Regions from separate parts of the Eisenibacter elegans DSM 3317 genome, predicted to be linked through region 2. Evidence: riboswitches for the same ligand, from Rfam matches in the RefSeq annotation. Region 2 holds a riboswitch; the other holds the start of a gene.
The links. Region 2 has a riboswitch for S-adenosylmethionine ahead of metH (methionine synthase). Riboswitches for the same ligand answer to the same signal wherever they lie in the genome.
Positions count from the first base shown of each region.

Region 1 (7,827 bases), on a different contig from region 2:
ATACTTTTTGTACTCAAAATCAATCCAGTCTTGAGTAAGCCAGTGGGGGTTGAGTGGAGAAGCCATCGTACTATTAGTGCTTATATTTGAGGACAATACGCCAAGAGTTCGCTCCTGACAGCTGACAAATTGACATAGCAACCTGTCAAGCAAAATATTTATGGGTTAAAATAATGATTGGTGGAATATTTGACAAGCATTGCGGCTATAAAAACCTATAAAAACCAACAAGTGTGCCGAATTTTGGGATTATTCATTGTCCAGTCCTGTCAAATTTTCAGCCCATTAGCCGCAAAAATGGCAGGAAATCCGCCTGCGCAATGGTTGGCACAAGAAATGATATATGTGGGAGCAAAAGCAAAAACCCTTAAATTTTTAGTTTAACCTCTAAATCTTGAACCTAAGATGGCTTTAAGTATCAAACCCTTGGCAGACCGAGTAGTGGTAGAGCCAGCTCCTGCCGAAGAAAAGACTGCATCAGGTATCATCATCCCTGACACTGCCAAAGAAAAGCCTCAGAGAGGCACTGTAGTAGCTGTAGGAGCAGGCAAAAAAGACGAGCCTGTAACGGTAAAAGTAGGAGATACCGTGCTTTATGGTAAGTATTCTGGTACTGAGTTGAACATCGACGGCAAAGAGTACCTCATCATGCGTGAGTCTGACATCTTTGCAGTGATTTAATTGTCCATCCTGTTGTTCATTCCCAACATTTTTCCCGCAAATCTCAAAACCATTTGATTGATATGGCAAAAGAAATCTTATTCAACACCGACGCACGCGACCAACTAAAAAAAGGCGTGGATATTTTGGCCGATGCCGTAAAGGTAACCCTAGGTCCCAAAGGTCGTAATGTCATTCTTGACAAAAAATTTGGCGCTCCCGCCATCACTAAAGACGGCGTAACCGTTGCCAAAGATATCGAACTAGAGAACGCCATCGAAAATATGGGCGCTCAGTTGGTAAAAGAAGTTGCTTCTAAAACTGCTGATACCGCTGGTGATGGTACTACTACTGCTACCGTATTGGCTCAAGCCATTTTCGGCAATGGTATCAAAAACGTAGCCGCAGGTGCCAACCCTATGGACCTCAAGCGCGGTATCGATAAGGCCGTAGCCGCTGTCGTAGCTGAGTTGAAGAAAATCTCTAAAACAGTAGACAACTCCAACGAAATCGAGCAAGTAGCTACTATCTCTGCCAACAACGACGAGGAAATCGGTAAAATGATTGCCAACGCCATGGAAAAGGTAGGCAAAGACGGTGTCATCACCGTAGAAGAAGCCAAAGGCACCGAGACAGAAGTAAAAACAGTAGAAGGGATGCAATTTGACCGTGGCTACCTCTCTCCTTACTTCGTAACCAACACCGAGAAAATGGAAGTTGAACTAGAGAACCCTTTCATCCTCATCTCTGAGAAGAAAGTGTCTTCTATGAAAGAGCTACTCCCTGTGTTGGAAGCTGTAGTCCAAACCGGCCGCCCCTTGCTTATCATCGCTGAAGATGTAGACGGAGAGGCTTTGGCTACCTTGGTAGTCAACAAAATCCGTGGTGCGTTGAAAATAGCTGCCGTAAAAGCTCCAGGCTTTGGCGACCGCCGCAAAGCGATGCTCGAAGACATTGCCATCCTTACCAATGGTACTGTCATCAGCGAAGAGCGCGGATACAAGCTCGAAAACGCTACGATAGATTACCTCGGTACTGCCGAAAAAATCATCATTGACAAAGATAATACCATCATCGTAAACGGCTCAGGCACCAAAGACGCTATCCAAGCGCGTGTAGCCCAAATCCGTGCTCAGATGGAAATCACTACTTCTGACTACGACCGTGAGAAGCTCCAAGAGCGCCTCGCCAAATTGTCAGGGGGTGTGGCTATCCTCTATGTAGGAGCTGCTACCGAAGTAGAAATGAAAGAAAAGAAAGACCGCGTAGACGATGCCCTACACGCTACTCGTGCTGCCGTTGAAGAAGGTATCGTACCAGGTGGTGGCGTAGCCCTACTCCGTGCGGGTGCTGTGCTTGACGGTGTGAAGTATGCGAACGAAGACGAAAAAACCGGTATCAATATCATCCGCTTGGCTATCGAAGCGCCTTTGCGCACAATCGTAGCTAATGCCGGTGGCGAAGGCTCGGTAGTAGTCAACAAGGTGAAAGAAGGCAAAGATGCTTTTGGCTATAACGCCCGCACCGATGTTTACGAAGATATGATGAAGGCCGGTGTCATCGACCCCACTAAGGTTACACGCCTTGCCCTCGAAAATGCGGCTTCTATCTCGTCGCTTCTGCTCACTACTGAGTGTGTGATTGCCGACATCCCTGAGGAGAATGGCGGTGGACACGCCGGTATGCCGGGTGGAATGGGCGGAATGGGCGGCATGATGTAATCTCCTCCCTTCGATTGAAAACCCCTTTTTTATAAACTCCATTTTTCAGATAAAAAGCTACTCCGATTCGGGGTAGCTTTTTTCGATATAGAGCTCATTTTTATAGGTTTTCTTATGTCACTGGATACTTTCTGATGGTGAGTGCTCGCTAGAGGCTAGAGAACAAAAAAGCCATTCCCAAAAACTGGGAATGACCGATGTGTTAGTGGTGGGAGTTGATACCCACCTATCTGCGTATTACAACAATCCTACAGCATTGTGTTAGGCGTTGGCTGCGGCATCCTCTTCTTCTTTGAGTTTGCGACGCAAGATTTTACCAACATTTGTTTTGGGTAGTTCTTCACGGAACACAATTTCGCGTGGTACTTTGTAGCCGGCTAGGTGATCTTTGCAGTGCTTGATCAGCTCTTCGGCAGTCAAGTTGGGGTCTTTGCGTACGACAAAAAGCTTCACACGCTCAGTAGATTTGTCATCGGGTACTCCAATCGCTGCTGCTTCGAGTACGCCGGGGTGTGTGGTGGCGGCATCTTCTACCTCGTTGGGGTACACATTGAAGCCTGAAACCAAAATCATTTCTTTTTTGCGGTCTACGATGCGGAAATAACCGTCGTCATCCATCATCCCGATGTCGCCAGTACGGAACCAACCACCTTCGAAAAACACCTTAGCAGTTTCATCAGGGCGTTGCCAATAGCCTTGCATTACTTGCGGCCCTCGGGCGCAAATCTCACCACGCTCACCGGCAGGTACGGGCTTGCCATCATCATCCAAGATAGCCAGCTCAGTAGAAGGTACTGGCAAGCCAATAGAGCCGAGGCGTTCATTACCGTCGAGAGGGTTTACAGACAATACGGGGGCAGTTTCGCTCAAGCCATAACCCTCGGCAATAGATTTGCCGGTGATGGCCTTCCAGCGCTCTGCGGTGGCACGCTGTACAGCCATACCGCCGCCAACGACAAACTTCACCTTACTAAAATTAATAGCATCAAAACCCGGTGTATTCATTAAGCCTACAAAAAGCGTGTTTAGGCCTGTAAAAATAGTGAAAGGATTTTGTTGTAGTGTTTTGACAAAGCCGGGCATATCGCGTGGGTTGGTTACCAAAACGCTCTTAGCTCCTACGAAGAGCATCAAGAAACAGTTGATTGTCAAGGCAAAAATATGGTACAGTGGCAAGGCCGTAATCGCCACTTCTTTACCCTCTTCTACGCCAATAAACCATTCTTTAGATTGCAAAAGGTTGGACAACATATTGCGGTGTGAGAGCATTGCTCCTTTTGAGACTCCTGTTGTACCGCCGGTATATTGTAAAAAAGCCAAATCTTCGGCATCTACCTCTGGGCGCGTATAAGGCGACTTAGCTCCTATTTGAAGCGCTCGTTTGAAGCCCACTGCGCCGGGAATGTGAAAAGGGGGAACCATTTTCTTGACATACTTCACTACTGCGTTGGTCAACATCCCTTTGAACGTACCGAGCAAGTCTCCGATTTCCGTTACGATGACATGCTTGACCTGTGTTTTGGGCAATACTTCCTGAAGCTTATCCGCAAAATTGGCCATAATGATGACGGCCTTTACGGTTGCATCGTTGTACTGGTGTGTCATCTCGGGAACAGTATACAAGGGGTTGATGTTGACTACCGTCAGACCGGCACGCAACGCGCCCATCAAAGCCACCGGATACTGGGTAACATTGGGCATTTGGATGGCAAATTTATCGCCTTTTTTCAGCCCAAGGCTTTGGAGATAGGCCGCAAAATCACGCGACATTTTGTCTAACTGTGCATAACTGTGTTCTACACCCATATTGTGGTAGGCCGGCGCGTTCCCATATTTTTGGAAAGCCTCTTCCATAAGGGCCAAAAGATTGGGGTAGCGCTGATAGTCAATGGTATGTGCTACACCTTTTGGGTAGTGGCTGTGCCAAGGAAATGTGTTCATTGTGTTTGGAGTTTTTAGCTTATCGTAATTAAGAGTAGGTGTGCTTCTAGTATATCCTCAGATAAAATGTGTGGAGAAGCGCATATATGTCAGTATGTTTGTCAAGGGGGAACATCTGAAGTTCTAAAAATCTCAAAATAATGATGATTTACCAAAAAAAGGTCTAATTTTTATCAGTACGTATTGCTTAAATAGCTTATTATGAGGTGTTTAATAATTTTATCATTTTTTGCTCATCATACGGTCTAGCAGAAGAAATCAAAAATATTTTGCCGCAAAAGTTGCGCGTTCCAAAATCATCCTCTAACTTTGTAAACAATACGTGTATTTCGATATCGAAATCACATTGACTGTTTCAATTACTGCTCAACCATTGTTTTGCTAGTAGTTGATTTATACAGAAGCACGGAGAGAATAGGCTCTATGAAGTGCTGGCAACCTGCTTCCCGATAGGGTGTAAGGTGCTAATTCCTACCTAAATCAAATTAGGGCATATAAATTAAACACTTATGTTCGCAAACAATTTTTCTTCGGTAGCCAATCAGGCCAAGGCACTTCTCCAAAATCATTCGGCAAATTTAGCCTTTGGGGCAAATTTGAGCAGTACTTATCCTCATACCATTACCCCCCTTACGATTACAACGATTATTTGCTGTTGCTAAGCAACGCTTTTGCAGTTGTTTGGTGATGTCGAAACCCTGTGCTAAGCCGTTACGCTTAGTCTGAGTCTTTTCGCACATCTACCCCTCAAAAACAAACTGCCAAAGCGCTGCTCAGGCTTTTTTGTATGTAATCAGCAATATAGCTAATCCATAGATTTTGTACACTTTGTAAATACTCACTCAAACCATATGCTCCTATGTCAGACCTAAGATTTGAAACCCTCCAATTGCACGCCGGCCAAGAAGTAGACCCTACAACAGGTGCGCGCGCTGTACCCATTTATCAAACTACCTCTTATCAGTTCAAAGATGCCGCACACGGTGCCAATCTCTTCGCTCTCAAGGAATTTGGTAATATCTACACCCGTATTATGAACCCCACCACGGATGTTTTTGAGAAGCGCGTAGCCGCGCTCGAAGGCGGGGTGGCGGCCTTGGCGGTAGGCTCAGGGCAGGCGGCGCAGTTTATTGCCCTCAACAACATCCTCGAAGCCGGAGATAACTTCGTCTCTACCTCGTTTCTGTATGGGGGTACTTACAATCAGTTTAAGGTCGCTTTCAAGCGTTTGGGCATCGAAGTGCGCTTTGCCGAAGGCGACAATGTAGCCGCGTTTGAGCGCCTGATAGATGAGCGTACCAAGGCGTTGTATTTGGAGACCATCGGCAATCCGGGCTTTAATATTCCTGATTTTGAGGCGATTGCGGCGTTGGCCGATAAGCACCAAATTCCGCTGATTGTAGACAATACCTTCGGGGCGGCGGGCTATCTGTTTAGGCCTATCGAGCATGGCGCTGCTGTCGTGGTACAATCAGCCACGAAGTGGATAGGCGGCCACGGTAACAGCATCGGTGGGGTGATTGTTGACTCAGGCAAGTTTGACTGGGGCAATGGCAAGTTCCCTCAGTTTACCGAGCCTTCGGAGGGCTACCACGGCCTGAAATTTTGGGAGGTTTTTGGTGAAGGTGGGCCTTTTGGCAATATCGCCTTTATCATCCGAGCAAGGGTAGAGGGCTTGCGCGATTTTGGCCCGGCCTTGAGTCCGTTCAATGCCTTTTTGCTGCTGCAAGGGCTGGAAACCCTCTCGCTACGGGTAGAGCGCCACGTATCGAATGCCTTGGCTTTGGCACAGTGGCTGGAGGCGCACCCGCACGTAGTACGTGTCAATTATCCCGGGCTGGAGAGTAGTCCTTACCACGGCTTGGCCAAAAAATACCTCAAGCGTGGCTACGGGGCGGTGCTCTCGTTTGAGTTGAAGGGCGGTAAGGACAAGGCAGAGCGCTTTGTGAACAGCCTCAAGCTGACAAGCCACTTGGCCAATGTGGGCGATGCCAAAACCCTGATTATCCACCCTGCTTCGACAACACACCAACAGCTGGGCGAAGCCGAGCAGTTGGCCGCCGGTGTAACGCCCGGGTTGCTGAGGGTGTCGGTGGGGATTGAGCATATCGATGATATCCGTGCCGACTTCGAACAGGCTTTTGCGGAGTTGTAGGCAGTGGGAGTTTACGGTTTGGGATTTTGGATTTACGATTAAATCGTAGCTCGTCAATCCCAAATCGTAGCTCGTCAACCTAAACTCGTAGCCCGTCAATCTAGCATCGTCAATTCCAAATTATGTTATGTCAAGTAAAATAACGGCCTTAGCGGCACTCAGAAATACGCCTTATATCTTGAAGAACAAGGTTTTTTATCATAAAAAGCCCCTTTCATTGGAGTTGGGGGGGCAACTGGCGGAGTTTCAGCTGGCCTACTCGACCTATGGCAAGCTCAATGAAGCCCGCGACAATGTCATCTGGGTCTGTCATGCGCTCACGGGCAATGCCCGTGTGGATGACTGGTGGGGCGGCCTTTTTGGCGTGGGCAATGTGCTCGACCCCTCTCGCTATTTTATTGTGTGTGCCAATGTGCTGGGCTCGTGTTATGGCTCTACATGTGCGCTTTCGAGCGACCCACAGACGGCCAACCCTTATTATCATCGATTTCCGGAGCTGACCATCCGCGATATGGTGCAGGGGCTAGAGTTGCTCGCCCAACACCTAGGGATACATACCGTTGCTCTAGGCTTGGGAGGCTCCTTGGGCGGACAGCAACTGCTGGAGTGGGCGGTGATGTATCCGGAGCGCTTCCGACAGATTGTGCCTATCGCAACCAACGCCTGGCATTCGCCCTGGGGGATTGCCTTTAACGAAGCGCAGCGAATGGCCATTGCGGCAGATGCCTCTTGGGCTGAGTCGCACGCCGAGGCAGGCAAGGCCGGTCTGAAGGCCGCCCGGGCGATGGCGCTGTTGTCGTACCGCAACTACCACACTTACCAACAGACGCAGGCCGAGCCACAGATTCCCGAACTGCCCCATACCTTTAGGGCGGCTAGCTACCAACAGTATCAGGGGCAGAAGCTGTGCAATCGCTTTGATGCCTTTGCTTATTGGACGCTCTCGAAGGCGATGGACAGCCACCATCTAGGCAGGGGGCGCGGAAGCGCAGAGGCCGCGCTGGCGAAGGTCAAAGCCCGTGCCTTGGTCATCGGTATTCGCTCAGACTTGCTTTTCCCTCCGGCTGAGCAACAGTTTTTGGCCACACACCTACCACAGGCGGTTTATGAAGAAATTGACTCAGCCTATGGGCACGACGGCTTTCTGCTCGAATGTGACCACCTGAGAGCACTGCTCTACAAACATCAGTATTGGCTGCCGTCTAACCCTTTGCCCTAAAGTATTTTAGGTTGTCAAACATTTGATTATCAAAATTTTATACCCATATATCACTAATCAATCGTAGTACCCTTAATTGTTGTTGACTTATGAACAGACCACTAAAACTCGGATTTTTCGGATTTGGCTGC
Region 1 covers NZ_AUMD01000012.1:75,377-83,203, forward strand. Annotated here, with positions in the region: gene G499_RS0103900 (hypothetical protein) at 1-66, opposite strand, end outside; gene G499_RS0103910 (co-chaperone GroES) at 406-681, shown strand; gene groL (chaperonin GroEL) at 744-2,381, shown strand; gene G499_RS0103920 (AMP-binding protein) at 2,643-4,322, opposite strand; SAM riboswitch class I at 4,713-4,823, shown strand; gene G499_RS0103925 (O-acetylhomoserine aminocarboxypropyltransferase/cysteine synthase family protein) at 5,182-6,477, shown strand; gene G499_RS18635 (homoserine O-acetyltransferase family protein) at 6,605-7,696, shown strand; gene G499_RS18640 (homoserine dehydrogenase) at 7,786-7,827, shown strand, end outside.
Region 1: another riboswitch for S-adenosylmethionine. It lies ahead of G499_RS0103925 (O-acetylhomoserine aminocarboxypropyltransferase/cysteine synthase family protein); the one in region 2 lies ahead of metH (methionine synthase).

Region 2 (7,827 bases):
TTTGGGCGAAGCCTGTTTGCTCCAGCCACTGATGTAGATACTCCAAATAACCGGGGAGATAGCTTTTTTCGAGGAACATATACTCTGCCGGGTTGCCGGTATTGGCTGCCTGAAAGAGGTGGTTTCCTTCGGGGAAGCGCTTGCTTTCGTGTGTGGGGTTGTACCCTTGGCGCAAGGCAGCCAACATTGGAGCTTCGTTTTGGTCTGGAGGGACTTGCAGATCTTTGTCGCCAAAGAGTAGTAAGGTTGGACATCGAACTTTTTGGAGCGTCGGCACGGGGTCATAGCGCAAGAAAAAGCGCATCCAAGGGCTTTGAAGCGTAGCTTTTTGTTGCTCAAATAGATTTTTAATCGCTTGTTCGGTGGCATTAGGTACTAGTTCCCCAAACAAGCCTTCCAACTCGTCCCAGCCTTGGTCGTCGATGGCGGCTTGATAAGCCAATCTATTGAATGCCAGTGTTTTTGTTATTTGCTCAGGATTTTGCCCACTAACACCAAGGATAAGGCGGCTCTGTTCCATCAGCAGGCTGTCGCCACGCACGCCAACCGGCGCCGCCAACACCAAGCAGGCAATCTGGAGTTCAGGATATTGAGTAGCCACCATTGGCGCAATTACCCCGCCTTCGCTATGCCCATAGAGTCCGATACGGTGCGGGTCGATGTGTGGATGTTGACTCAGCCAGCGTACGGCAGCGCCAATATCTTGGGCAAAATCGGCAGAAGTAGCGGTGGCCATAGAGCCGGTAGAGCTGCCCACACCCCGGTCGTCGAGGCGCAAAACCGCTATTCCTCGGTTGCTTAGGTAGTGTGCCAAATCCCCAAAAAGCTTGAACCCAAAGAGGTTTGAGTCGCGGTCTTGGGGGCCACTGCCACTGATGAGCACCAAGACTGGAGGTTTCCCCTCCGGCGGGTAGGTCAGGGTACCGGCTAACACAAAATCTTCGACCTCAATGCGTACTTCCTCACTACGGTAAAGGGTATCTTGTGCCCAAAGATATGAGAAGGGTAGGGTAGTAACAATCCACAAACAAAAAATACGTAGGCGTAGCATCAGTATCAAGTTAGTTAGGAGTAATTTTAGGAAATATACAAAAACCTAAGAAATTGTTGGTGTATAAGGGGTATTTTAAAGTTTGTTTAAGTTTTGTTACCGGGTATTTTCTGGATCACCTAATGGCGCTTACGCTGTTTTGGTATAAAATATTGCATATTTCCTAATCAGGGCTGGATTCATCTAGTTTTAGCGTCTAGATAGGGCGTACAACCACAAAAAGCTACTGACTTTTTGTGGCAAATGTATACCAAAATTCAGTATTAGGGCGCGCTGAATCAGATAAGATATTCCGAAAAAACCGCAATAGGGATGCTCCTTGGTGGCCTTTGTGGTTAAATATGTGTCAAGAACAGGGGGTGAAATGAGTATAACAATGACAACAACCAAAAATGTCTAGTAGTGTGTGTCAATGATAAGAAAAAACGCTGACAAGTTGGTCGTCTTGTCAGCGTAGAGGTATTTTAGTTGTCGTAGTTGAGGTTGGGCGAGAGCCAGCGTTCGGCTTCGGCTATGCTTACCCCTTTGCGTTCGGCATAGGCTTGGACTTGGTCTTTTTCGATTTTACCCAGGCCAAAGTACTTGGATTGTGGGTGGGCAAAATACCATCCTGATACGGCGGCTGCCGGATACATCGCCAAGCTTTCGGTGAGGCATAAGCCGATTGACTCCTCTACTTCGAGCAAGCCGAAGAGGGTCAGCTTTTCGGTATGGTCGGGGCAGGCAGGGTAGCCCGGAGCAGGACGAATACCTTGGTATTTCTCACGGATAAGTGCGTCGTTATCAAGTGCTTCTTCGGGCACATACCCCCAAAATTCTTTACGGACGCGCTCGTGGAGGCGCTCCGCAAAAGCTTCGGCGAAGCGGTCGGCGAGAGCCTTGACCATAATGGCGTTGTAGTCGTCGTGGTCAGCTTCAAAAGCTTTGGCTTTTTCCTCTGCGCCATAGATGGCCACGGCAAAACCGCCGATATAGTCTTCTTTGCCGCTACCTACTGGGGCGATAAAGTCTGAGAGGGAGAGGTTGGGTACACCGTCAGCTTTTTGGGCCTGTTGGCGTAGCGACTGGATGGTGGCGATCGTTTGGCTGCGGTCTTCGTGATAGGCCAGCTCCGAAACGTTGCCGTGGGTGTGGCTATTGGCTTGGCGGGCAGCGGTAGCTTCTAGTTCGGCAGTAGCATAACGGTATACTGCGATTTCGTCGTGGTTTTGCGTATTGGCCGGGAAGAACCCACAGACGGCCTTGGCTGTAAACCATTTTTCTTCAATGATTTGCGCCAGCATCTGCTGTGCATCTGCATAGAGCTTGGTGGCTTCCTTGCCCACTACCTCGTCTTCGAGGATGTTGGGGAAGCGCCCGTGTAGCTCCCAAGTCTGGAAGAAAGGAGTCCAGTCGATGTATTGTGCCAGCTCGTCGAGAGGGTAATCGGCCAGTACTTTTTTACCCAGAAACTGCGGCTTGACAATCTCGGTAGCGTCCCAGTCGATCTGAAATTTGTTTTGCTGCGCCTTTTCGATAGGGAGCATACTTTTGTCTTTCTTGCGGTTGGCGTGTCCTTCGCGCATCCGGTCATACTCCGCGCGGATTTGTGCTGCATAGGTAGCCTTGTTGTCTTCGCTGAGCAAGTTGCTCACTACGGGCACGCTGCGCGAGGCATCGAGCACGTGTACAACGGAGCCACTGTATTTGGGCGCTATTTTGACGGCAGTGTGGATTTTGGAGGTCGTTGCTCCGCCAATGAGTAGCGGGATGGTAAAACCTAGGCGTTCCATTTCGGCGGCTACGTGCACCATCTCGTCGAGGCTGGGGGTAATCAGCCCGCTCAGGCCGATGACATCCACTTGGTGTTTTTTGGCTTCCTCCAAAATCTTTTCGGCAGAGACCATTACACCCAAGTCTATCACTTCGTAGTTGTTACAGGCCAGTACTACACCGACGATGTTTTTGCCGATATCGTGTACATCTCCTTTTACGGTAGCCATCAGTACCTTGCCTCCGCCTTGGTTGCTCAGCTCACCACGGGCGGCGGCGGCGGCCTTAGCCTCTTCCATAAAAGGCATCAGGTAGGCCACCGATTTTTTCATCACCCGAGCACTTTTCACTACTTGGGGCAAAAACATTTTGCCCTCTCCAAATAGGTCGCCTACGACGTTCATCCCGGCCATCAGTGGGCCTTCGATTACGTGTAGCGGCTCTGGGTATAGTTTGCGAGCCTCTTCAGTGTCTTCGTCTATGTATTCGGTAATGCCTTTGAGCAGGGCGTGTTTGAGGCGCTCTTCTACTGGAGCGTTGCGCCAAGCATCGTCACGTACTTTTTCCTTGCCTTGGTTTTTGACCGTCTCGGCATAGTCTACCAAGCGTTCGGTGGCATCGGGACGGCGGTTGAGCAATACATCTTCGATGAGTTCGAGCATATCTTTGGGGATATCCTCGTATACTTCTATCATCCCGGCATTGACAATACCCATATCCAGCCCTGCCTTGATGGCGTGATAAAGGAAGGCCGCGTGCATAGCCTCGCGTACCACATTGTTGCCACGGAAAGAGAAAGAGATATTACTCACCCCGCCGCTCACCTTGGCGTGAGGGAGGTTTTGCTTGATCCAACGTGTGGCCTCGATAAAGTCCACAGCATAATTGTTATGTTCTTCGATACCCGTCGCGACGGTCAGGATGTTGGGGTCGAAGATGATGTCTTGGGGAGGGAAGTGAACCTCATTGACCAAAATATCATAAGCGCGTTTACAGATTTCGAGGCGGCGCTCATAGCTGTCGGCTTGACCTTGTTCATCGAAGGCCATCACTACTACGGCAGCGCCATAGCGGCGCACTAGGCGGGCTTGCTCTTTAAATTTTTCTTCTCCTTCTTTGAGCGAGATAGAGTTGACAATACCCTTGCCCTGAATACACTTCAGGCCGGCCTCGATGACTGTCCACTTAGAGGAGTCAATCATCACAGGCAGACGAGCGATTTCGGGTTCGGCAGCCATCAGGTTGAGGAAGGTCGTCATGACCTGCTCGGAGTCGAGCATCCCCTCGTCCATATTGACATCTATCACCTGTGCCCCACCCTCTACTTGGTCGAGGGCTACACTGAGGGCTTCTTCGTATTTTTCTTCTTGAATGAGGCGCTTAAACTTGATAGATCCGGTTACGTTGGTACGTTCTCCGATGTTGACAAAGTTGGTCATCTCGGTAACTTTTACCGGCTCTAGGCCACTAAGCTTGAGGTATTTGTCGGCTTCTTTGGGGGTACGGGGGCTATATTTGGCAGCGGCCTCTGCAATGGCTTGAATGTGATCGGGGGTAGTACCACAGCAGCCACCGATGATGTTGAGCCAGCCATTTTGCAAAAATTCTTCAATGACTGCCACCATCTCCTGCGGGGTTTCGTCATATTCCCCAAACTCGTTGGGCAAGCCCGCATTGGGGTGAGCCGAAACCATAAAGTGTGATTCTTTGGACAGCGATTGGATATAAGGCCGCATCAAGTCAGCACCTAGCGCACAGTTAACGCCTACACTGAGCAAGGGCAGGTGCTCGATAGAGTATAGGAAAGCTTCGATGGTTTGCCCTGAGAGGGTACGCCCACTGGCATCGGTGATGGTGCCAGATACCATAATTGGCAGCCTCACTCCGGCATCTTCGTAGTATTTTTCGATGGCAAAAAGTGCTGCTTTGGCATTGAGGGTGTCAAACACGGTTTCGACCAAGAGCAAGTCTGACCCACCTTCTACCAAGGCTTTGGCCTGTTCATAATAGGCTGTTACGAGTTCGTCGAAGGTAACGGCACGGTATCCGGGGTTGTTTACATCAGGCGAAAGGGAGGCTGTACGGTTGGTAGGGCCCATCGAGCCGGCTACAAAACGCGGCTTGTCGGGGTTTAAGGCCGTTACTTCTAAAGCCACCTCTTTGGCAATACGTGCCGACTCATAGTTGAGCTCATACACTAAGTCTTCCATATGGTAATCGGCCATAGCAATGGTCGTTCCGCTGAAAGTATTGGTTTCGATGATGTCTGCACCGGCTTCTAGGTATTGGCGGTGGATGGTCTTGATAATTTCGGGCTGTGTGAGCGAGAGCAGGTCATTGTTGCCTTTGAGCGAGTGGGCGTAGTCCTTGAAGCGTTCCGAGCGGTAGTCTTCTTCAGTAAGGTTGTAACGTTGGATCATCGTGCCCATAGCACCATCAAGGACTAGGATACGATGTTGGAGAATGTCGTAAATGCTCATCGAATAGGGGTTTTGAGTGACCAAAAATTAACATCAAACCGCGCCGTCCCGATGCAGAAAGTAACAAAGGGCAACGCAGCGCTTCAATTAGTAGCCGGAAAAGCCGACTACTTGCGGTAGTGCTGAATACTCAGAAATTGGGTTTGATGAATTCAGACTTATATGTCCCCAAGGAGGCCTCCTTATTGGGCAGGAATTAGCACCTTGCCGAGCGGCAGGTTGCCAGCGCTTCACAGAGCCTGTTCTCTTCGCGCTTCTGTATAAGTCTTCTCTTGCGAAAAAGAGGAGACGGATAATTAGCCTACAAAAGTAAGGCAATTTTTCCCAAAAACCCATCTCAGCCCCAAAAAGTTCTATAGAAGGCGGTTTAATTCAAAAAAATAGTATTTTTCTAAGGCTTGATGATGACTTAGGGGGGTATACCTAGGATGAAGCTCTCTTCGTTTGATTCGAAGCCAAAGCGCCACGGGTTTTTATATTTGGAGCTTATTGCCCTATGCGGAGCAATGCTTCCATGTTTGTTTTAAACCATTGGGTTTTCGCTAAGTCATTTTTCGAAATATGTTGTCTTTGCGATAATTGAGTGCAATAAGACTTCATTGGTAAGACCTTGTAATAAGTATCAAAGTCATCACTATTCAAATAGACAGCATCAATTCAAACGATTATTGCCCACTTTGATAATAATACAACTGTTAGCTGAGATATCTAAAAAATCTCTGCATTCTATGGATTATATGTACAATGAAAATCCTTACATAGCATCTTCGTTAGAAGAAGGCAGCTAAAAACACGCCCAGCAGCACTTTGCTTGCCGAAGGAATTATCTGACCCAAGGGCTGTGTTTTAGTAATTGACGATTTGGGATTTACGGTGGCCTACGGACAATCTTGGAATGACGAAGTAACAGCTAAAATCCCAAATCGTAGTTCGTCAATCGTAATCCCCAAACAGATGAATGTTCTGACAGATACGCCCATATACCTCCATCTCACTGGGCTGAGCAGTGAACACTGCGCCCTGATCATCAGCAAAGCTCTCGACAAAGTACCCGGTGTGGCTACCCATCGGGTGGAGTTTAACAATCAGCGGGTGGTGCTGGGCTTAGATGAGAAGGAAGCCTTGGCGCAGGCCGTCGCTCAGATAGAAGCGCTGGGCTATGGGGTAGAAACACGGCAGGCGCACCTCCCTGTGTTGCACCTGAGCTGCGCTTCTTGTGCGGCCAGCGCCGAGAGCATCACCAAGGCACAGGCAGGCGTGTTGAGCGCATCGGTCAATTTTGCCTCTGAGATGCTTAGTGTACGCTATCTGCCCACGGCCATACAACCCACCGATTTGCAAAAGGCCATACAGTCGGTTGGTTTTGACTTGTTGCTCACGGATGAGGGTCACAGTGAGCAGACGCAAGATACCTTGACACAAATTCACGAAGCCAAATACCGGCAGTTGCGCCAAAAGACCCTCTGGGCTTCGGTGTTGTCCTTGCCTGTGGTGGTGCTGGGGATGTGGCTGATGGATATGCCCTATGCCAATGTGCTGATGTGGTTGCTGAGTACGCCGGTGGTGCTATGGTTGGGGCGCGGCTTTTTTGTCAATGCTTGGAAGCAAGCCCGCCACGGCACGGCCAATATGGATACCTTGGTGGCGCTGAGCACAGGGGTGGCCTATTTGTTTAGTGTATTCAACACGCTTTTTCCGCAGGTGTGGCACGCTCGTGGGCTACACGCACACGTTTATTTTGAGGCCGCAGCCGTCATCATTACCTTTATCTTGCTGGGCAAATTGCTAGAAGAAAAAGCCAAAGGCAATACCTCTACAGCCCTCAAAAAGCTAATGGGCTTGCAGGCCAAAACCCTGACTGTGATAAGGGAGGGACAGACACAGACCATCCCCATCGATGCCGTACAGCAGGGCGACACCGTTTGGGTCAAGCCGGGCGAAAAAATCGCCGTAGACGGTACTGTACTCAGTGGCCAATCGTATGTAGATGAGAGTATGCTTAGTGGTGAGCCGCTACCCGTACTCAAGCAGGCCAAGGACGCAGTATTTGCAGGCACCATCAACCAAAAAGGCAGCTTTCAGTTTCGCGCTGATAAGCTCGGCAAGGAGACCCTCTTGGCGCAGATTATCCGGATGGTGCAAGAAGCCCAAGGCAGCAAAGCACCTGTACAAAAACTGGTGGACCAAATCGCGGCGGTATTCGTACCCACGGTGATGGGTATAGCCTTGTTTTCGGCAGGGCTTTGGTTGATTTTTGGTGGGGAGAATGCTCTTACGCAGGCCATCTTGGCACTCATTACGGTCTTGGTCATTGCCTGCCCCTGTGCCTTGGGGCTGGCTACCCCTACGGCCATCATGGTAGGAGTGGGCAAAGGCGCTTCGCAAGGGATTTTGATAAAAGATGCCGAAAGTCTCGAATTGGCCAAAAAAATCACCCATCTGGTCTTAGACAAAACGGGAACCATCACCCAAGGCCGCCCTCGCCTCATCGCGGAGTATTGGCAAGTCCCCGAAGCGGAGCAAGCCCTGCTCAAGCAAATCTTG
Region 2 covers NZ_AUMD01000021.1:8,350-16,176, forward strand. Annotated here, with positions in the region: gene G499_RS19330 (alpha/beta hydrolase family protein) at 1-1,051, opposite strand, end outside; gene metH (methionine synthase) at 1,516-5,283, opposite strand; SAM riboswitch class I at 5,439-5,550, opposite strand; gene G499_RS0108840 (heavy metal translocating P-type ATPase) at 6,238-7,827, shown strand, end outside.